DNA from 4 places in the Spirillospora sp. CA-142024 genome. Region 3 is predicted to be linked to each of the others. Evidence: riboswitches for the same ligand, from Rfam matches in the RefSeq annotation. Region 3 holds a riboswitch; each other region holds the start of a gene.
What was found. Region 3 has a riboswitch for cyclic di-AMP ahead of ACQPZP_RS15390 (CHAP domain-containing protein). Riboswitches for the same ligand answer to the same signal wherever they lie in the genome.

Region 1 (5,338 bases), 1.6 Mb from region 3:
ACGCCCATCGCGATGACCCACTTCGGCTCGGTCATCTGGTCGTAGATCTGCCGCAGCACCGGCGCCATCTTCTGGCTCACCCGGCCCGCCACGATCATCAGGTCGGCCTGCCGGGGGGTGCTGGAGGCGCGCTCCATCCCCCATCTCGACATGTCATGGCGGGGATCGCCGGTGGCCATGAGTTCCATCGCGCAGCACGCCAGGCCGAACGTCGCCGGCCACACCGAACTGCTGCGCGCCCACCCCGCGACCTGCTCGACCGTGGTCAGCAGGTAGCCGCTGGGCAGGCTCTCCTCCAAGCCCATGCATCACTCCAAGCCGCAATCGCCCGGGCACGCGGGGCACCCGGAACGAACACCATGAACCGATCTTGTACCACATGGTACAAGGCGGGCAAGTCCGGCGCGGCCCGGCCGGATCAGCTGAAACGCTGGGTGGGGCAGGAGCCGTCGGGGTCGATGGCATGGCTGATGCGCCGGCCGATCTCGGTCAGCTGCCGGATCTGGGCCCTGGTGAGGGGGTCCATGACGAGGCCGCGGACGGTCTCGACGTGGCCGGGAGCGGTGGCCGCGACCTTGTCCCAGCCGTCGTCGGTGAGGACGGCCAGGGTGTAGCGGCCGTCGGCCGGATCGGGAGTACGGCGCACCCAGCCGCGTTTCTCCAGCCGCGAGACCACGTGGGACAGCCGGGACAGCGACCCGTCGGCGAGGTCGGCGAGGTCGCCCATCCGGATCGTGCGCTCCCGGCTCATCGACAGGGCGGACAGCACCTGGTACTCGAAGTGGCTGATGCCGGCGTCTCGCTGCAACTGCCGGTCGAGGGCGGCCGGCAGCCTGATCACCACGCTGACCAGTCCCAGCCAGGCCTGCATCTCCTCGTCGGTCAGCCAGCGGGGCTCCTGGGACGCGTCCATGCCCCGACTCTAAGCCGGGTCACCCCGGCGTTCACCAGGCGGTGGGTTTGTCCGGTGTGTGGAGCCAGACCCTGAAGAACGCGCCGAGGTCCTGCCCGGAGACCTGCTCGGCCAGTGCCTCGAAGTCCTCGGTGGAGGCGTTGCCGTACTTCTTGGTCGCCACCCAGGTGCGGACCAGCCGCAGGAACCGCTCGTCACCGATCTTGTGGCGGAGCGCCTGGAGCGTCATCGCGCCGCGGAAGTACATCGCGCGGTGGAACATCTGGTCGCGGGTGGGGTCGGCGATCACGACGTCCCAGAACGGGGGCCGGTCCGGCTGGATGGGCGGCGGGTCGTCGTAGGACTGCTGGAAGGCGAGCTGCGCGGACTGGCCGCCGTGCCGCTCGGCCCAGTACCACTCGACCCACTTCGCGAAGCCCTCGTTCAGCCAGACGTCCTTCCAGCGGCGCACGGAGACGCTGTCGCCGAACCACTGGTGGCTGATCTCGTGGGCCACGCCCTTCTCGACAGGCGGGCTCTGGTAGGTCGGCCGTGTCTGGGTCTCCAGCGCGTTCTCGAGGTTCAGCGGCGGGCCGGAGTCGTTCTCGACGATGGACCCGGTGCTCGTGAACGGGTAGGCGCCGAAGTAGCCGGGCAGTTCGTCGGTCACCCGCGTGGTGTGGCGCGGAGTGTCGAGCGAGTTGGGGTCCGACGCCACCTCCGGGTCGACCGCGTCGAGCTGCGGGACGCCCGTGCCTGTCGTGGTCGTGGAGACGTTGAACCGCCCGATCGAGTTGGTCACCAGGTACGTCGCCATCGGGCGGTCCTCTCGCCACAGGAAGGTGTCCTTGCCGCCGGCGGTCCGCTGCCGGAGGAGGCGGCCGTTGGAGATCGCCTTGAGGCCGTGCGGCACGGTCGTCTCGACCGTGAACAGCGCCTTGTCGGTCGGATGGTCGTTGGCCGGGAACCAGGTGGACGCCCCGTCGGGTTCGCCCATGACCGTGGCGCCGTCCTTGGTGGCCAGGAACCCGTACGGCAGGTCGAAGACGACCGGGCCGCTCAGCGGCCGGGGCACACCGTCGTACCGGACGGTCACGCTGAACGACCTCAGCTTCCGCAGCCCTCTCCGCGGCGTGATCTCCAGTTCACGCTCGCCCGTGCGCTCGAACGAAGCCTTGTGGCCGTTCACGCGCACCGACCGGACGATCATCTTGTAGAAGTCGAGGTTGAACCGGGACAGGTTCTGGGTGGCGGTGGCCGTGATCGTCGTCGTGCCGGTGAGCCGGTCGGTGCCGGGGTCGTACGCGGTCTTCAGGTGGTACCGCTCGACGTCGTACCCGCCGTTGCCGAGGTCGGGGAAGTAGGAGTCGCCGAGGCCGGGTGAACCGGGCTCGTACCGGACGTCGGCCGCCGCCGCGGGCGCGAACAGCCCGAGCGTCGTCGCGCCTGCCGCGGCCACCGCCAGCGGAAGCCGGTGCGCGGACCTGGGAATCGCCATCGGATGCCCTCTCCGTCGATGTCGGACGATCACCTTGGGGCGATCTATACAAGATCATTACCGCGCCGGGCGGGAAATGTCGATCATGCTTCGGTCGGCGCCCGGCCGGACACCAACGCGCTGAGCTGGGCGGTTCGTGATTTTGGGGGAGTTTGCCTTCCTTTGGTGGTCCATGTAGCTTGTCGTCCCATCAAGGTGCTCGCCAGGCACTTCCGTGTTATGTGTCCCACGGGGCACGAACGCCTCATCCGGCACCGCCGGCCGTCCATGCGCACGCCACGCGTGCAGGTCTGAGCGCACGCCCGCAGGTGTTCCCATAACGCGGCCCCGACGCGGCCGCGCACCCATACCCATCAGCGCCGCTCTTTCGCGCACGGGACACCGGTCCCGTGGACGGGCCCAGCGCCCACGGATCGCAGCGGCGAACGCCGAGTCCGCCATCGCGCGGAGCCGGGGACCCAGCGTGCCGGACTCCAGGCAGTCCCGCACCGGGGTGAATCGGCCTGCTCCCAGGCCGTAGGGCGACTTCCACGTCCGAACCCGTCAGCTAACCCGGTAGGCGGCTTGGAAGAAGGAGTCCCCCTTGAAAGGCAAGCACAGCAAGAGCCGCAGACCTCTGCGTCTGAACCCCGGCGCCACCGGCGCCCTCGTGGGCCTCGCCTTCGTGGGCGTGGCGGCGACGACGGCGGCGCACGCGTCGATCCTGTCGTCCGGTTCGGACGGCGGCGACAAGGTGACCGCCGCCGTGGCGACGCTTCCCGTGAAGCGGACGCACTCCAAGAAGGCGGCGCACGCATCGAGCGACAGCCGCGCCGACGCGAAGGCCTCGGATGATTCGGGGAGCAGCCGCTCCAAAGTGATAGCCCGGGCCAAGACCTGGCACCCGCACACCGACCAGAGGGTCCCTTACAGCCAGACGAGCACTCACAACGGATACCGCACCGACTGCTCGGGCTTCGTGTCAATGGCGCTGGGCCTTTCCAAGCCCGGCCTCAACACCGTCGGGCTGGCGGCATCGAGGTACACCGAGCGCATCAAGATGTCCGAGCTCAAGAAGGGCGACCTCGTGATGGACGCGCTCGGGACCAACACCACCCGGCACGTGGTCATCTTCGAGAAGTGGACCGACAGCAAGCACACGTCCTACTGGGCGTACGAGCAGCGTGGCCACTACGGCACCGACCACCGCACGCGCGACTACGGCCTGTCCGACAGCGAGTACAAGGCGTACCGGCCGACGAACCTCTGAGGAGACGGTGAGACACGCCCGGCCGAGACCTCCCGGCCGGGCGTTCTCCCATGCCGTCCTCGCCGCGCACATGAAAGGCGTGAAAGGTGAGGGCGCGGGCGTATGGAGTCCGTCAAGACGGGATCGGCGGCCGCCGGGCCGGGGTTGTCTCGATGAGCCGTCGCCGAATGGGCGAGGCTCGGGCTGGAAGGATGGGGAGCATGGCCAGGGGGCAGCTCCGCGTCTACCTGGGGGCCGCCCCCGGTGTCGGGAAGACGTACGCGATGCTCTCGGAGGCGCGGCGGCGGTGCGAGCGGGGCACCGACGTGGTCGTGGGATATGTCGAGACGCATGACCGGCCGCGTACCGAGGCGCTGCTGGACGGGCTGGAGGTCGTCCCGCGCCGGAGGCTGACCTACCGGGAGACGGAGTTCACCGAGCTGGACACGGCCGCGGTGATCGCCCGCGCCCCGGCGGTCGTCCTCGTGGACGAGCTGGCGCACACGAACGTCCCCGGCGGCGGGCATGCCAAGCGGTGGCAGGACGTCGACGACATCCTGGACGCCGGCATCGACGTCATCTCGACCCTGAACATCCAGCATCTGGAGTCGGTCAACGACGTCGTGGAGCAGATCACCGGGGTCGCGCAGCGGGAGACGGTGCCCGACGAGGTGGTCCGCCGCGCCGGCCAGGTGGAGCTCGTCGACATGGCGCCGGAGGCGCTGCGCCGGCGGATGGCGCACGGCAACGTCTACCGGCCGGAGAAGGTCGACGCGGCGCTGTCCAACTACTTCCGGGTCGGCAACCTGACGGCGCTGCGGGAGCTGGCGCTGCTGTGGCTGGCCGGCAAGGTGGACGAACAGCTCGACCGGTACCGCGCCGACCACGGCATCGCCGGGACGTGGGAGGCGCGCGAGCGGATCGTCGTCGCGCTGACCGGCGGCCCCGAGGGCGCCACGCTGCTGCGCCGGGCCACCCGCATCGCCGCCCGGTCGAAGGGCTCGGACCTGCTCGCCGTCCACGTGGCGCACGGGGACGGCCTGACCGGGGCGCGGCCGAAGGACCTGGCCCGGCAGCGGCAGATCGTGGAGGGCCTCGGCGGCACCTACCACCAGGTCGTCGGCGACGACGTGCCGCGGGCGCTGCTGGACTTCGCGCGCGGCGTGAACGCGACCCAGCTCGTCCTCGGGGTGTCGCGGCGCGGCCGGTTCGCGCAGCTGCTGCGCCCGGGCATCGGGGTGACGACGACGGCGCGGTCCGGCTCGATCGACGTGCACATGGTCACGCACGACCAGGCGCGGCGGGGGGTGCCGCGGCCCGGGCGGGAGCAGGGGGTGTCGGTGAGCCGCCGGCTCAGCGGATTCCTGCTCGCCCTGTTCGGGCTGCCGCTGCTGACGTACGGGCTGCTGGCGGCGCGCCCGGCGATCACGCTGCCGTCCGACATCCTGTTCTTCCTGGCAGCGGTCGTCGCGATCGCGCTGGTGGGCGGCATGTGGCCCGCGCTTTTCACGGCGGTCGCCGGGTTCCTGCTTCTCAACTGGTTCTTCACGCCGCCGGTGCACGAGCTGACCATCGCCGAGCAGGACAACCTGATCGCGCTGGCGGTGTTCGTCCTGGTCGGGGTCGGGGTCAGCATCGTGGTGGACCGTGCCGCGCGAAGGTCGCGGGAGGCGGCGAGGCTCGGCGCGGAGGCGGAGGTGCTTTCCACGCTGGCCGGCGA
Region 2 (5,338 bases), 570 kb from region 3:
GTGCGGACCTTCAGGACTTGCGGGGCGCCGCGCACGACCGCGCGGTGCTGGCCGAGGCGCGGGTCATGCTGGCCCGGCGGCTCGGCGTCCCGCCCGGGGAGGCCCTGCAGCACCTGATCTGGCTCGCGCGCGACATGGACATTGAGCTGGCCGAGGCGGCTGCCCTGCTGGTCAAGGACGGGGGCGGCGGCCCGATGGGGGCCGTGGTGGCGGGCCGCCGGGCGCCGCGTGCGGAGGACGGCGCGGAGGAGCCCCAGGCCGTCCTGTCCGATGCCGAGGACGTTCTGCGCCGGGTGACGGCCGAGGACACCGCGGGTGACGCGGAGCTCCTTGAGGGGCTGCCCGCCGATTCGGTCGCGAAGGCGGTCCTGGACGGGACGCTCGACTCCGCTGCGCACCTGGTGCCGGTCCGAGGGCCGGACGGCAATGTGGCGGACTTCCTCTACGCCGACCTCAACGGCGTCGCCAAGGACATGTTCGGGCGCGGCCGGGAGGAGCTCACCGGGCTGCGGCTGCTGCGGACGGATCCGGGGGCGGCGCTCAGCGGCCTGTTCGACGAGTACGTCGAGGTGCTGGAGTCCGGGACGCATTTGGAACGTTCCTCGTTCCTGTACTCGACCGCCCAGCGAGGCCTGTCCCGCTCGTCCCGGATGAGCGTGCGCTGCGTCCCGGTGCCGACCGGCGTCTGCGTGAGCTGGCGGTACCACTTCGCCGAGGACCGGGTCACCAGGCGGCTGGAGCGGGTCGAGCGGCTCGCACTGATCGGGTTCGGCGAGTGGGACCTCGCCACCGGGGAGGCCGACTGGACGCCGCAGATGCTGGCCAACTACGGCCTGGCCCCGGACGAGGTGCCGCCGATGCCGCACGATCTGCCGAAGGTGGTGGCGGACGACGACCTTCCGCTGGTCGAGGAAGCCGTCCAGACGATGTTCTCGCGCCGCGAACCGGTGGAGGCCGAGCACCGCGTGATCGGCAAGGACGGGACGCCGCGGCATCTGTGGGTCTTCGCCGAGCCGGTGCTCGGCGAGTCCGGGCTGCCGATCTCGATCAACATCGTCTCGCAGGACATCACCCGGCGGCGCGGGGTGGAGCGGGCGCTGGCCGAGACCCGGCGGCAGATGCTGCGGCAGCAGGCGCGGACGGCGCAGGAGCGGCGCGTGGCGGTCACCCTGCGGCGCGCGATCCTGCCGGACGAGGACGAGGTTGAGCGGCTGCCGGGCCTGGTCACCGCGCTGCGCAGCCTGGCGGCGGAGAGCACGGCCCGCATCGGCGGCGACTGGTTCGCCACCCGAACGCTGCGGGACGGCCGGGCGATGTTCGCCATCGGGGACGCGGCCGGGCACGGGCTGCCCGCGGCGGCCGCGATGGCGCGGACCCGCAACGGCCTGCTCGGCCTCGCCTGCACAGGGGAGCCGGCGGGGCGGCTGGTGGGCTGGCTGAACGAGCTGGTCGGCAACATGGACCCGCCCGCCACCGGGACCGCCGTGGTCGCCCACTACGACCCGTCGCGGCACGTCCTGGAGTGGACGTGCGCGGGTCATCCGCCGCCGATCCTGGTCCGGGACGGGCGGGCGACGCTGCTGGAGGTCGTCCGCGACCCCATGCTCGGCGCCATGCCGGGCTGGGAGTACACGACGATCACCACGACCCTGCACCCGGGCGACATGCTCTTCCTGTACACCGACGGCCTGGTGGAGCGCAGGGACGCTGACCTGGACGAGCGGATCGTCCGCCTCACCGGGATCCTGCGGGACTGCGCGCCGCGCCCCGAGCTGGTGCTGGACGAGGTGCTGGCGCGGATGGAGCACGACCGGGCGGCGGACGACACCACCCTCTTCGCTCTCTACGTGGAGTGACGGCCGGGCGCCCTCGGTGACGAAGGGCATCCTTGACCTGCGAAGATCGCACCGTGTGACTTAGGACTCACTCCGTGGGGCGCGGGTGCCCGGCGGGCACCGCCCCGCGCACGCCCGTCTGGCGCCGACTTTACGTTCTTTACCTTTTCCCGGAAGGCCGGTAAGGCCCGCCGGCAAAGGGCTGAGGCGCACTTCGAGAAAGATCGGGAAGATGCGGTGCCCGTCCGGTGTTGGTGGTTCCTTGGAAGGGCTTTGAGCAGGCACAACACTGTTTTATGCCTGGTTTGCTTTTCTTGAGAAGGTTGGTACCTTCTATCCGAATCACGCAGCGCGTTCCACGCGTTGCCGCGCAGCGCGTCCCATGCGTTGCCGCCGGTCGTTCCAAGGGCGGCCGAGGATCGCGGAGCGGAATCCGCACGCGATGCGCGCCAGACGATGCGCGCACCCTCATCAAGATCAGTCACTGAGATACATCCGAACATGAGCACCGCCCCCGCGGTGCGAGGCCGAGTCCGTCCCGGTCGACACGACCGGACGGAGCCGGGGACCCAGGTTCCAGGGGTGAATCGGCGCGCCCGAGAGCCGCGCCGTAGGGCTGCTTCCATGCCCGAATCCGTCAGCTAACCCGGTAGGCGTCATGGAAGACAAGGAGATTCCCTGCATGACCGGTCGTTTCAATCGACTTTCGCTCAACCGCTTCTCGCACGAGGACAAGGCCGTCGGCGTCGCCGCCGGCGCGGTCCTGGCCGGGGCGGTCGGGCTCGCAATGTTCAACCCCCTCACCGGCGGCTCGGCCGCCGCGGAGACCCCCGCCCAGGCGGCCGCGGTCGTCCAGAAGAGCGGTGTCTCGCACCAGTCCGCGAAGACCAAGACCGTCTCCGCGGCGACCGAGGCTCGCCGTGAGGGCTGGAAGGTGCCCCCGCACGCGGTCAAGCCCGCCGAAGTGATCAAGCTGGCGGAGAAGCAGGTCGGCGTCCGCGAGAACAAGAGCGGCGACACGAAGTACCACAAGTGGTACATCTCGACCCCGCACGCCAAGGCCACCGCGAAGCGCGACGGCGGCTTCCCCGTCCGCGACTACAACGGCGCCCAGTGGTGCAACATGTTCGTGTCGTGGCTCGGCGCGCAGACCGGCGTCAAGAACATGGGCTGGGACGCCTACACCGTCCAGCACGCCACCTGGTTCAAGGACCACGGCCGCTGGGGGCACACCGCCAAGCCCGGCGCGGTCGTGTTCTACGACTGGCAGGACGGCTCCGACGGCAGCATCGGTGACATCGACCACGTCGGCATCGTCGTGAAGGACAACGGCGACGGCACCATCCGCACCGTCGAGGGCAACACCGGCAACGCCGTCCACAATAAGGTGCGCGAGAAGTCCCAGGTCGTGGGGTACGGCTACCCCGACTACGCGCGCTGACCCATGCACGCCCCCGAAGGCGCCCGGCCCCCCGGCCGGGCGCCTTCAGGCGTTCCAGGGGGATGTGCCCAGTGCTTCCGTGAAGGCGGGTAATGCCAAGCATTGACAGCTTTTGATCCCCCTTGGACCTCAGCCGGTCGTTCCTGGAAAGGAATCACTGGCACGCGGCGGTCTGCGAAAGGGGATGCCCAGGTGCGCCCGGATGTCAGTGTGGTGGTGATCGCCTACAACGACGCGCGGAGGCTCCCCCGGGCGATCGCCTCGACGCTGGCGCAGTCGCTGGGCGGCGTCGAGACGATCGTCGTGGACGACGCCAGCACCGACGGCACGGGCGAGATCGCCGACCGGCTGGCCGCGGCCCACCCGGGACGGGTCCGGGCCGTCCACCTTCCGGTCAACTCCGGCGGCTGCGGCCGCCCCCGCAACACCGGGATCGAGGTCTCGGCCGGCCGGTACGTGATGTTCCTCGACAGCGACGACCTGCTGGACCGGCACGCCTGCCTCAACCTGTTCGCCGCCGCCGAGGACACCGGTGCCGATCTCGTCTCCGGGCTCTGCGATCGGATCTTCCTGGACCTGCCCAGGGGCGCCCAGGGGCGGGTGCGCCCCTGGTATCCGTGGCTTTACCGGCACAGCGCCGTCTACGACTCGCTGAGCGAGAAACCCGATCTGCTCTACGACACCCTCTCGACCAACAAGGCGTATCGGCGCGGCTTCCTGGAGGAGCACGGGCTCCGGTTCGTTGAGCGGCTCCACTACGAGGACCTGCTGTTCACCGCAGAGGCGTACCTGGCGGCGGACCGGACCGCGCTGATCCCGCACCGCGTCTACAACTGGCTCGTCAAGGAGCGGACGCCCGCGCCGTCGATCTCCAACCGGCGGGCCGAGCTGGCCAACTTCGCCGACCGGCTGGAGATCCACCGGCGCATCGACATGATGTTCGCCCTGCGCGGCGCCTACGACCTGCAGCGGGCCAAGGACGTCAAGTTCGTCAACCACGACCTGCTGCTCTACCTGCGCGAGATGCGCGACCGCGACCCGGGCTACCGGGCCCGCTTCCTCGACCTGGCCGCCGCATACCTGGCCGAACTGGACCCCAGGGTGTTCGAGCAGGCCAACCCGCTGCCCGCGATCGCCGCGTACCTGGTCCGCGAGGGCGACCACGCCGGGGCGCTCGCCGCCGCCGAGTACGGCCCGGGCAAGCGGCCCGAGCTGCGCGCCCGGCTCGTGGAGCGGGACGGACGGGTCTACTGGGGCGCCGGCCGCCCGCGCGGCACGCTCGGCCGCCGCATCTTGGACGTCACGGGGTTCGGCTTCCATGTGCGTCCCCTCAAGGAACTGCGACCGGCGAACACGGTGACACGGCTGGAGCTGAGCGGAGGCCGTCTCCGTATGGCCGGGTACGTGCTGAACCCGCTCGGCCGGATACCTCCCGACGCCGAGCTGACAGGAACGCTCGAGTTCGGCGACCGGCGCCGGCGTGCACCCAAGGGGCGGGTCCGGGCGGCCGTCCGGCACGAGGGCGACCGGCTCACCTGGCGGGCCGAGTTCGACCCGGGACGGCGGATCCGGCCGATCGGGTTCATCGACCCGGTCTGGGACGTGCGGCTGCGTCTGCGGGTGAACGGCGAGGAGATGGTCACCCGCCTCGGGGAGGGCCGCGGATCGCCCCCGCTCGGCGGGGTCGTGCTGCCCGTCCGGCCGCGGCTGACCCGGTTCGCCGCCGACCGGCTCCGCTCGTACGTCACCGGGGGCGGACACCTGGCGTTCGTGCTGGAGACGGGCAGCCCGTGGGCGCGGCTCACCGGCGCGGTCGCGCGCCGCGCCGCCCGGTCCCGGGCGGTCCGGGCGCTCCGGCGGCGGGCCGGGGGGCTGGACAAGACCGTCCGCCGCACGCTGACCGGCCGGAAGACCAAGATCGCCGTGTTCAACCGGGTGCTGAGCCGGCTGCCCGTCCGGGGCGGGCTGGCGGTCTTCGAGAGCCACCTCGGCCGGCATTACTCCGACAACCCGAAGTACATCTACCGGGAGTTGCGCAGATCCGGTCGGCCGGTGACGGCGG
Region 3 (5,338 bases):
GCCGCGTGCGGGTTCCGGGCCGCCGCCCGGGTCGAGCCCGGCGCGCCGCAGGAGGCGCGGAGACGTCATCAGGAGGTAGAGCAGGCACAGCGCCCCGGAGATGCCCAGCGCGCCCACGAGCGTGCCCCACAGGACGTCGTTGCGCTTGGCGTGGCCCAGCTCGTGCCCGACGATCGACTCGACCTGCGGGCGCGGCGACTTGAGCAGCGTGTCGTACAGGACGATGCGGCGCGTGGAGCCGAATCCGGACACGTAGGCGTTGAGCGACGTCGTCCTGCGGGACGCGTCGGCGACGAGGACGTCCTTGACGGGCACCCCGTCCCGGGCGGCCATCTCCAGCAGTTCGGTGCGCAGCTGCCCCTGCGGCAGCGAGTGGAACTTGTTGAACAGCGGCTCGACGGCGATCGGGTAGATGAACGAGACGAGGACGACGAGGACGAACCCGCCCGCGGCGGCGCCGGTCCACCAGTAGCGCGGGAAGCGGCGGACGAGGGCGTAGAGGAGCAGCAGCGCGATCGCGTACATCACCCAGGTGACGCCGAGGGACTTCAGCTGGTCCACAAGCCATGCGGGCCAGCTCTGCGTCGAGAGCCCGTACCGGCGCAGCACCGACTCGCTCCAGATGTCGAACGGCAGTCCGGCGATGCGCAGCAGCGTGGTCAGCGCCAGCGAGGCGACGATGACGCGGAGCCACCGGGGGCGGGGGCGGGCGGTGACCCAGCCCAGGAGACGGGCGCCCAGCGGGGTGAGGCCGAGGACGAGGATGAGCACGAGGCCGACGGCGAGTCCCGCGTAGGCGGGCGGGTTGACGGCCGAGTCGAACGCTTTGGAGCGGGCGATCTCGGCGGGGGTGAAGTCCAGGGCGGGGTCGGCCTTCACATGCCCGCCGGGGACGTGCCCGGGCAGCGGGTTCCACGGGGTGGTCAGGGCCAGGACGGCCGCGACCCCGGCGAAGAGCACGGCGGCGGAGAGGGCGGCGGCGATCCGGGGCCGCCGTGTCCGGTCCGGCCCGGACGGCGCCCGCGCCGTGGTGTCGGCGCGGCTCTGGCCGGCCTCCGTCTCGCTCATCCGAGCTCCTTCTTCACATAGTCACGCCACATGGCGGTGAAGCGGTCCCGGGTGAGGCCCAGCACGTCGCGCAGCGCGGTGGCCTCCGGGACGCGCCCGGCGGCCCGGTACAGCCGCACGAGCGTCGCCTCACCGTACCGGTCGGCCACCATCCGGCAGGCGAGCCATGCCTCCTGGTACGCCTGGGAGAGGCGCGGGGAGCCGCCGGCGAACTCGGCGGCGGCCGGGAGCGCGGACGGCACCCGCCCGGCGGCGACCTCGCGGTGCAGCTCGCCCGCCGCGGACCGGACGCCGATCTTGACGCGCCGGTAGCCGACATAGTCCGCGAAGCCCTCGATCAGCCACAGCGGGGTCCGCCGGTCCCGGGCGCCGCCCGTGGCGACGTGGGTGAGCTCGTGCGTCAGGACGACGTCGCGGCCGAGCTCGTTGAGGCGGCCGAACGTGCCGGGGGAGATGATGACGCGGTCCTCGCCGCGGCCGCCCGCGGCCGAAGGCGCCCCGGAGGGTGCGGGGGATCCTCCTCCCGCGGACCGCGCCGGCGGCGCGACGGTGGCGAGCGCGGCGATCTCGCCGAGGCTTTGCCCGGGGCCGGCGAGCGCGGAGGCGAGGCTCGCGTCGGCGGGGACGAGCGCGACGACCCGCTGCGCCCAACCCTTCCCGACGACGCCCGTGACGACCGGGACGGCGGCGTCCAGCCGCGCGGCGATGCCGTCGAGTCCGGCGGCGTCGCCGATGACGAGGCCGGCGCGCCCCCTGACTACGGTCAGGGGGCCGGCGTCCCAGATGTCGGCGTCGTCGGTGAGCCCGTGGGAGGTCCCGTCGCCGGCGATCGTCCAGGTCCCGGCGCGCGGGGTCAGCGTGAGGTAACGGGTGCGGCCCACATAGCCCTTGTCGAAGCCATGCAGCCGGTAGCGCATCTCGACGCGGACGACGGCGCTCTTCCCGTCCATGGCCTGGGTGGCGAGAAGCCGTTCCTGCCAGCCCTCCAGCGGAAGCTTCCGGAGGTTGTCGTACATGCGGGACTGGGCGTCCTGGAAGGCGGGAGGGGCGTCGCCCACCGTGGCGAGGAACGCCATGCGGTCGCCGTTCCGGACGGCGCGGGCCCGGTTGGCGAGGACGGTGGCGGCCCCCTCCGGGCTGATCGTCCCCGCGGCCCGGGAGGTGCGGGCGCCGGACGCGCCCGCAGACGCGGTCCCGCTCCCGGCGGACCGCGAGCCGAGCAGGGCGGCGCCTCCGGCGAGCAGCACGGCGGCCCCGCCCGCGCCCAGGGCGAGCACCCTGCGCCGCGTCACGGGGCCGTCCTGCCCACCGTCCGGCACGGCGTTTTCCAGCGCCGCGTCGTCCGGCACGGCGTCGTCCGGAACGGGGGCGTCCTGCACAGAGCCGTCCTGCCCGGGACCGTCCTTCATGGGCGCGATCCTATGCAGCCGGCGGGGGAGGCGGCGGCATCACGGCTTGTAGTCGGGGTAGCCGTAGCCGACGACGTCTCCGGTCGGGCGTTCCTTGATCTTGACGGCGTTGCCGGTGTTGCCCTCGACGGTCTCGACGGTGCCGTCGTCCACCTTCTTGATCACCATGCCGACGTGCCGGATGTCGTCGACGGACTTGCCGCCGTCCCAGGCATAGAAGACGATCGCGCCGGGCTTCGGCTCGGTCCCCCAGCGGCCGTTGTCCTGGAACCAGCGCGCGTGCGCGATCGTCCAGGCGTCGCTGCCGATCTGGTCGCTGAAGCCGATCTGGTCGCCGACCCAGGAGACGAACATGTCGCACCAGTTCGCGTCGCTGTAGCCGCTGAGGGAGCCGCCGTCGCGCGCGAGCGTCTGCCGCGCCCGGGAGGTGCCCATGTACCACTTCTGGAACTTGGTCTCGCCGCCGCCGTCCTCTCCGACGCCCACCTGGGACCGGGCGAGCTCGATGGCCTGCGCGGCGGTGGGGCGCGACTTCGACGACCTCCCGGACGGCTTCTTCGGCCGGCCTCTCGGCGCGTCCTTGCCGCGGGACGTCCTGGGCCCGTCCTTGGACGTGCTCTCGGACGAGCTCTTGGACGAGCCGCCGTGCGTCTTCTTCCCGGCGGTCAGGTCGGCCGCCGCGGACGCCGCGGGGCCGGAACCGAACGGCAGGACCGACGCCTGCGCGGTCGCGGCGGCGGTGCCGAGCACGGCGGCGCCGACGATGACGCCGCCGGTCGTCCGCCACGTGATGGACAGGGAGTGCGGCTTCCGGTGCTTGCCCGGGAGCTTCTTGCGGTGCGTGCGTGGCACGGGGGGTTCTCCTCGGCTTCCATGCCGCCTACCGGGTTAGCTGACGGGTTCGGGCATGGAAGGCGCCCTACGGCCCGCGGACAGGCCGATTCACCCCGAAAAAGGACACAGTGGGTCCCCGGCTCCGCGCCCGCCGCGCATGCGCGCAGGACGGTCCGCGGACTCGGCGGTGACGTGCACGGGGCACGCCGGTTCGGATGGGGGGCTCGGCGGGCGGGGGCGCCCGCGGAGCGCAGGGGGTGGTGGGGCGTGGCCGCACGATGGGCGGCCACGCCCAGGTAACGCTGCGGAATTCACTCCTTCGCTTCTTCCAGACGCCTACCGGGTTAGCTGACGGGTTCGGGCGTGGAAGTGGCCCTACGGCGGGCTCTCACCGGAACGGGGCCGGGAGAGACGCACCGATTCACCCCGGGTGCCGGAACCACCCGTCCAGGGAGGTTCCCCGGACTCCGGCCGATGTGGGTCCCCGGTTCCGCGCTGAGGCGGACTCGGCGCTGCCGCTGCGATCCTGGGGGCGAGATGGGGCCCGGCGCGGGACCTGTCTCCCGCGTGCGAAAGAGCGGCGCCTGTGTTGTGTGCGGACGGCTCCCAGTCCCGGGGCCCGTCCGGGGCCTGACCCGTGATCGCCGCCGTGGCAGCGCTCTCAGCGCCATGCACGCTGCGGGCGTGCGCACGGTGGGCCGGGCCGGCCATGGGTCTGCGTGCAGACCCGTGCGGCACTCTCCGGTGCCGCGGGACGGCACGTGGATCGCACCGTCCTCGGGGGGAGCGGCGCGTGGCTCGCGCCGCCGTCACGCGGCCGCTGGATGCGCCGCGTGTGACCGAAGCGCCTGGTGGGCGCCGCGGGACCATGGCGCATGGAGAGCGCCGTGAGTGGTGACAAGGTACCAAAGCCCCAACAGAAGGCAAACCCCCCCAAAATCAACAACGGACCAGGTCAAGCCCGGTCCGTTGTCGATGGAAGCCCCGCGCGGGGCCGCGGTGAGCGTCAGGGACGCCCGGCGCCGTAGTAGCTGCCGTGGCCGTCGACGGACGAGATCTTCACGACGTCGCCGGTGTGCGGGGCGTGGATCATCTGCCCGTTGCCGATGTACATGCCGACGTGGCCGAGGCCGCTGAAGAACACCAGGTCGCCGGGCTGAAGGTCCGCCTTGTCGACCCGCTTGGTGGCCGCGAACTGGGAGTTGGTGGTGCGGGTGATGTTGACGCCCGCGGCGGCCCACGCCTTCATCGTCAGGCCGGAGCAGTCGTAGGTGCTCGGGCCGGTGGCGCCGTACTCGTACGGCTTGCCCTTCTGGGCGAAGGCGAAGTTGAGCGCCACACGGGCCGGGCCGCTGGCCGGGCCGTTGTAGCTGCCGCCGGTGGGGCCCGAGCCGCTGGGCGTCCCGCCGCCGAGCCGGCCCACCAGAGCCTTCTGCTTGGCGACCTGCTTGTCGAGCTCCTGCTTCTGCTTCTTCAGGTCGCCCTGCTTCGACTTCACCTCGTTGTAGGCGGTCTTGGCCTGGGCCTGCTCGCGGCGGAGCCGCTGGGCGGTCGCGAGGAACTGGGTGAGCTGGGAGCTGCGCTCCTGAGACAGGTGGGAGAAGACGGCGGCCTGGTCCAGGATCGCCTGCGGGTCGTTGCTGCCGACGAAACCCGTCACGTCCGTCGAGTCGCCGTTCTTGTAGGCGGCGGCCGCCATCTTGGCGATCGCGGAGCGCTGCTCCTCGAAGGTCGCCTGCTCCTGCTTGCTCGCCTTGGTCGCCGCGTCGAGCTTCTTCTTGGCGACCTTGAGCTTCTCCATGTTCTGGTTGTACTGCTCGACCTTCTGGTCCATCAGGTCGTTGAGCTTGTCGAGCTTCTTCTGGGCCTGGGCCCTGGTCGGCTTGGGCTCCGCGTGCGCCACCACCGGGGCGGAGGCCAGGGAGACCGTCACGGTCAGGCAGGCGACGGCCGCCAGGCGACGGGAGACGCCTCGGGTCGCCGAGCCGCCCCTCCGGTCACGCTCCTGCGCTCTTTCCCCGATGAGA
Region 4 (5,338 bases), 1.3 Mb from region 3:
CGCACGGCGACCACCTGGAGGAGATCGTCCGGGAGTCGACGCGGCTGGTCGACGCCATTCGGGGTAACGATCGGACAAGGGCCGCCGTGACGGAGGGGAGCTGATCGCGATCGATCTCGTGGTCGTGGGCGCGGCGATCATCTCGGCCGGGCGGCTGCTGGGCGCGCAGCGGGCCGAGCCGCCGCACATGGCGGGCGGCTGGGAGCTGCCCGGTGGAAAGGTCGATCCGGGCGAGTCGGACGAGGACGCCCTGGTCCGCGAGTGCCACGAGGAACTCGCCGTCAAGGTGCGCCTGGGCCGCCGCGTCGGCGGCGACTGGCGGCTGAGCGACCGCGCCCTCCTGCGCGTCTGGACCGCCGAGATCGTCGAAGGCGAGCCGCAGGCCCTGGAACACCTGGCCCTGCGCTGGCTGGCCCCGCACGAGGCCTACGACGTCGACTGGCTTCCGGGCGACCGTCCCGTCATCGGCGCCCTCGTCCGCGAGGGCCTCTTAGGAGGATGAATACAAGGGCCTCCCGCCGCGCCGCGGGAGGCCCCTGTACGTCTCGGGGCGGTGGCGTCAGGTGATGCGGTTGGCGCCGGCGAAGTCGGAGCGGTCGGAAAGATTGGAGATCTTCACCACATCGCCGGTCTGCGGGGCGTGCAGGAACTTGCCGTCACCGAGGTAGATGCCCATGTGGTGCAGGTTGCTGCCGAAGTACACCAGGTCGCCGGAGCGCAGCTCGCCGCGCGAGACCTTCGTGCCCAGCGCGAAGAGGTCGCCGGTGTAGTGCGGCAGGCCGGACTTGCCGACCTGCGCGTAGGCCCAGACGACGAGACCGGAGCAGTCGAAGCTGCTCGGCCCGGCGGCGGCCCACACGTACGGGCTGCCGAGCTTGGTGAGCGCCTTGCGGGCCATCTTCGCGGGCAGCCCGGAGCCCTTCACGGTCGCGGTGAGGCCGGTGCGCGGGTCGCTGACGTGGGTGGTGGTCAGCTTGTCGAGCCGCTTCATCACCTCGGCGACCTTGGCCTTGGCGGCCCCGCGGGCCTGCTTGGCGTCGTCCCACGCCTTCTTGAGCTGGGCGGTCTTGGCCTCCGCGGTGCGCTGCGCGGCGTCGGCCTGCGCGATCTGCTTCTTCAGCGCGAGGACGGCGGCCGCCTGGTTCTGCGCGAGGTAGGCGCGGTCGGACAGCCCGTCCGCCGATCCGCCGGAACCGAAGAGCACGTCCGGACCGCCGGCCATGTAGTTCGCCGCGGCCATCCGGCCGAGCTGCTCGCGGGCCGGCTCGGCCAGGGTGCGCAGGCGCTGCGCCTCCGCGGTGGCGGCCTGCTGCGCCTTCTTGGCCTTGCCGAAGTCGACGCGCGCCTTGTTGAACTTCTCGGTGAGGATCTCGGCTTCCTCGTTCAGCGCGTCCAGGGTCTTGCGCAGGCCCTTCTCCGTCGTCGGGGTCGGGCTGGGCGACGACGCGGCGGCGAGCCGGAACGGCTGCGCGGCGTGTGCGGTGACGGGCGGGGCGGCGCCGAGGCCGGCCAGGAGCATGGTGACGATGGCGGCGGGCGCAAGGCGGCGCCGCCGGCGAAGATCCGGAGCCAAGCCGGTGTTCTCCTCTCCTCGTACGCCTACCGGGTTAGCTGACGGGTTCGGGCCAGGAGTCGCCCTACGACGTGCGTCGATTCACCCCAGGGGTTTGGGTCCCCGGTTCTCCCGCGATCGGGAGATTCGGCGTTCCGGCCGCAGCCCCGGGGGGAGGGGCTCCGGACGACCGGATCACGGGCAGATTACAAAGGATGAGCAAAGTTGGCCAATCGGGGCTCCTGTGAGAGCTGGTGCGAACGACGCGTAAAGGGTGGTACGCACCGCCGAGTAGAATGGATCGGTGCCGCGCGTCTGCGGCGACTCCCGAACTCTCACGCAAGGCGAACCCGCATGCCCATCTCCACGCGCGACGACCTCCGGAACGTCGCGATCGTCGCCCACGTCGACCACGGCAAGACGACGCTGGTCGACGCCATGCTCTGGCAGTCCGGGGCCTTCCGCGAGAACCAGGACGTCGACGACCGGGTGCTCGACTCCAACGATCTTGAACGCGAGAAGGGGATCACCATTCTCGCGAAGAACACCGCCGTCAAGCACAACGGGCTGACGATCAACATCATCGACACCCCCGGCCACGCCGACTTCGGCGGCGAGGTCGAGCGCGGGCTGTCCATGGTGGACGGCGTCGTCCTGCTGGTGGACGCGAGCGAGGGCCCGCTCCCGCAGACCCGGTTCGTGCTCCGCAAGGCGCTCGGCGCGCGGCTGCCGGTGATCCTGGTCGTGAACAAGACCGACCGTCCCGACGCCCGCATCGACGAGGTCGTGGACGAGACGTACGAGCTGTTCATGGACCTCGACGCCGACGAGGACCAGATCGACTTCCCGATCGTGTACGCGTCCGGCCGTGCCGGGCGGGCCTCGCTCGGCAAGCCCGCCGACGGGGCCATGCCGGACAGTGATGACCTGGAGCCGCTGTTCAAGGTCATCACCGAGACGATCCCGGCGCCGTCCTACGACCCGGACGCGCCCCTCCAGGCGCACGTGACGAACCTCGACGCCTCCAGCTACCTCGGCCGCATCGCGCTGTGCCGGGTGCACGCCGGCACGATCAAGAAGGGCCAGCAGGTCGCCTGGTGCCGGCACGACGGCAGCGTCGAGCGGGTGAGGATCACCGAGCTGCTGATGACCGAGGCGCTCGCCCGCAAGCCGGCCGACGAGGCCGGGCCGGGCGACATCATCGCGATCGCCGGCATCCCCGACATCATGATCGGTGACACCATCGCCGACGCCGAGGACCCGCGCCCGCTGCCGCTGATCACGGTGGACGAGCCGGCGATCTCGATGACGATCGGCACCAACACCGGGCCGATGGCCGGCCGCGAGAAGGGCACCAAGGTCACCGCCCGCATGGTCAAGGACCGGCTCGACCGCGAGCTGGTCGGCAACGTGTCGATCCGGGTGCTCCCGACCGAGCGTCCCGACGCCTGGGAGGTGCAGGGCCGCGGCGAGCTGGCCCTGGCGATCCTGGTCGAGAACATGCGCCGCGAGGGCTACGAGCTGACCGTCGGCAAGCCGCAGGTCGTCGCCAAGGACATCGACGGCAAGCGGCACGAGCCGGTCGAGCGGCTCACCGTCGACATCCCCGAGGAGCACCTCGGCGCCGTCACGCAGCTGATGGCGGTCCGCAAGGGCCGCATGGAGCACATGACGAACCACGGCACCGGCTGGATCCGGATGGAGTTCCTCGTCCCGGCCCGCGGCCTGATCGGGTTCCGCACCGAGTTCATGACCGAGACGCGCGGCACCGGCATGGCGCACCACGTCTTCGAGGACTACGAGCCCTGGTTCGGCGAGCTGCGCACCCGCCCGTCCGGGTCGCTGGTCGCCGACCGCTCCGGCGCCGCCACCGCGTACGCGATCACGAACCTGCAGGAGCGCGGGACGTTCTTCGTCGGCCCGACCACCGAGGTGTACGAGGGCATGATCGTCGGGGAGAACTCCCGTTCCGACGACATGGACGTCAACATCACCAAGGAGAAGAAGCTCACGAACATGCGCTCCTCCACCGGTGACGAGCTGGAGCGGCTCACCCCGCCCCGGAACCTGTCGCTTGAGGAGGCGCTGGAGTTCTGCCGCGAGGACGAGTGCGTCGAGGTCACCCCGACCGCCGTCCGCATCCGCAAGGTCGTCCTGGACGCCAAGGAGCGCGAGCGCACGCGCGCCCGCACCAAGCGGGCCGGCTGACCCGGAGAAGACCAGGCGTTACGGCGGACCGACGTTACGGCTGACCGCGGCGGACCGAGCTTTCCGGCCGACCGAGCGCCGAAGGGGACGGGGGCCGTCCGGTACCGGGCGGCCCCCGTTCGCATGTCCGGACCATGAAAAGACGGCGGCCCCGGGGATCGGATCCCCGGGGCCGCCGTTCGCCGTGGCCTGCCGTCAGGCCAGCTGGATGGTCCCGGTCACGTCGGCGGCCAGGCGGAGCTGGTCGCCGTCGCGGAGCGGGGCCTCCACACCGCGGGGGAGCCGCTCGCCGTTGACGAACGTCCCGTTGGTCGAACCCTCGTCGCGCACCCACGCCGTCCCGGACGGGTCGAGCCACACCGTCGAGTGACGCCGCGACACGTTGTCGTACTGCGTGAACGTGGCAGCCACCGGCGACTGGCCCGCGTCGCGGCCGAGCACCAGGTGCTGCCCGACGGAGACCTTGAGCTCACCCGTCGGGAACTGCACGCGCAGGACGGGCGTGCCCTTCTGCGGCAGCGGGCGCAGGCACGAGTCGCACTGCGCGGCGCCCGGGTTGGCCAGCACCGCCTCGCAGTACGGGCACATGAACGCCGTGCTGTCGGGCGCGGCCGGGCGCGGCTGGTTCTGCTCGTGCGGCAGCAGCGTCGCCTCACGCCCGTGCGGCGGCAGCGGAGGCTGGCCCCCGTGCTGCGGCTGCGGGGGCTGGCCGTACTGGGGCTGCTGCTGCTGCGGCTGGCCGAACTGGTGGTCGCCCCCGCCGGGCTGCGGGGCGCCGTACTGGTCCGGGGGCTGGTACTGCTGCTGCGGCTGGCCGTACTGGTCCTGGGGCTGCTGCTGGTACGGATCGGGAGCCGGCTGCTGCTGTTGCGGCGCGCCCCACTGGTCCTGGGGCTGCTGCGGCTGCGGCGCCCCCCACTGGTCCTGGGGCGGTTGCTGCTGCGGCTGCCCGTACTGCTGCTGGCCCTGCTGGCCCTGCTGGCCCTGCTGGGGCTGCTGCCCGTACTGCTGCTGCCCGTGCTGCCCCTGCCCGTACTGGTCCTGGGGCTGCTGCTGGTACGGATCGGGAGCCGGCTGCTGCTGTTGCGGCGCGCCCCACTGGTCCTGGGGCTGCTGCTGTGGCTGCGGCGGCCCCCACTGGTCCTGGGGCTGCTGCTGCTGCTGCGGTGCCCCCCACGGGTCCGCGGGCGGCTGTTGCTGCTGCTGCCCGTACTGCTGCTGCCCGTGTTGCGGTTGCCCATGCTGGGGCTGGCCGTGCTGGGGAGGCGCGCCGTACTGCTGGCCCCCCTGCTGCGGCCCCGGCGGCGGAGGTACCCGCTGCGGGTCGTATCCGCCCTGGCCCTGCTGCGGCGCGCCGCCACCGGCGCGCGCGAGGTTGGCCCCGCAGCTCATGCAGAGCAGGTCGCCCGGCTGGAACGGTTCGTCACAGACAGGGCATTTCAAGGTCGCCATGACACATCCCCCGAGCGCACCCCGGCGCGGTCGAGCCTCGACGTGAGGTGCTCCATGTCACCTCTTCGCGGGATCCCGATGTAGTACACCCGCCTTCCCTCCGGCCCTTCGTCCACGGACACCTGT

Region 1: another riboswitch for cyclic di-AMP. It lies ahead of ACQPZP_RS07730 (NlpC/P60 family protein); the one in region 3 lies ahead of ACQPZP_RS15390 (CHAP domain-containing protein).
Region 2: another riboswitch for cyclic di-AMP. It lies ahead of ACQPZP_RS18075 (CHAP domain-containing protein); the one in region 3 lies ahead of ACQPZP_RS15390 (CHAP domain-containing protein).
Region 4: another riboswitch for cyclic di-AMP. It lies ahead of ACQPZP_RS09225 (NlpC/P60 family protein); the one in region 3 lies ahead of ACQPZP_RS15390 (CHAP domain-containing protein).

What each region holds. Positions count from the first base shown of each region.
Region 1 covers NZ_CP192077.1:1,577,585-1,582,922, reverse strand. Annotated here, with positions in the region: gene ACQPZP_RS07745 (NuoB/complex I 20 kDa subunit family protein) at 1-305, opposite strand, end outside; gene ACQPZP_RS07740 (MarR family winged helix-turn-helix transcriptional regulator) at 419-913, opposite strand; gene ACQPZP_RS07735 (M1 family metallopeptidase) at 945-2,390, opposite strand; cyclic di-AMP (ydaO/yuaA leader) riboswitch at 2,807-2,968, shown strand; gene ACQPZP_RS07730 (NlpC/P60 family protein) at 2,974-3,639, shown strand; partial or broken gene ACQPZP_RS07725 (DUF4118 domain-containing protein) at 3,840-5,338, shown strand, end outside.
Region 2 covers NZ_CP192077.1:3,731,865-3,737,202, forward strand. Annotated here, with positions in the region: gene ACQPZP_RS18070 (PP2C family protein-serine/threonine phosphatase) at 1-1,856, shown strand, start outside; cyclic di-AMP (ydaO/yuaA leader) riboswitch at 2,351-2,506, shown strand; gene ACQPZP_RS18075 (CHAP domain-containing protein) at 2,518-3,276, shown strand; gene ACQPZP_RS18080 (bifunctional glycosyltransferase/CDP-glycerol:glycerophosphate glycerophosphotransferase) at 3,469-5,338, shown strand, end outside.
Region 3 covers NZ_CP192077.1:3,163,370-3,168,707, forward strand. Annotated here, with positions in the region: gene ACQPZP_RS15380 (M48 family metallopeptidase) at 1-1,068, opposite strand, end outside; gene ACQPZP_RS15385 (hypothetical protein) at 1,065-2,477, opposite strand; gene ACQPZP_RS15390 (CHAP domain-containing protein) at 2,517-3,329, opposite strand; cyclic di-AMP (ydaO/yuaA leader) riboswitch at 3,339-3,508, opposite strand; cyclic di-AMP (ydaO/yuaA leader) riboswitch at 3,630-3,833, opposite strand; gene ACQPZP_RS15395 (NlpC/P60 family protein) at 4,318-5,338, opposite strand, start outside.
Region 4 covers NZ_CP192077.1:1,900,622-1,905,959, forward strand. Annotated here, with positions in the region: gene ACQPZP_RS09215 (Mut7-C RNAse domain-containing protein) at 1-104, shown strand, start outside; gene ACQPZP_RS09220 ((deoxy)nucleoside triphosphate pyrophosphohydrolase) at 110-502, shown strand; gene ACQPZP_RS09225 (NlpC/P60 family protein) at 560-1,573, opposite strand; cyclic di-AMP (ydaO/yuaA leader) riboswitch at 1,581-1,715, opposite strand; gene typA (translational GTPase TypA) at 1,907-3,760, shown strand; gene ACQPZP_RS09235 (FHA domain-containing protein) at 3,956-4,348, opposite strand; gene ACQPZP_RS09240 (hypothetical protein) at 4,394-5,296, shown strand; gene ACQPZP_RS09245 (4Fe-4S single cluster domain-containing protein) at 5,200-5,338, opposite strand, start outside.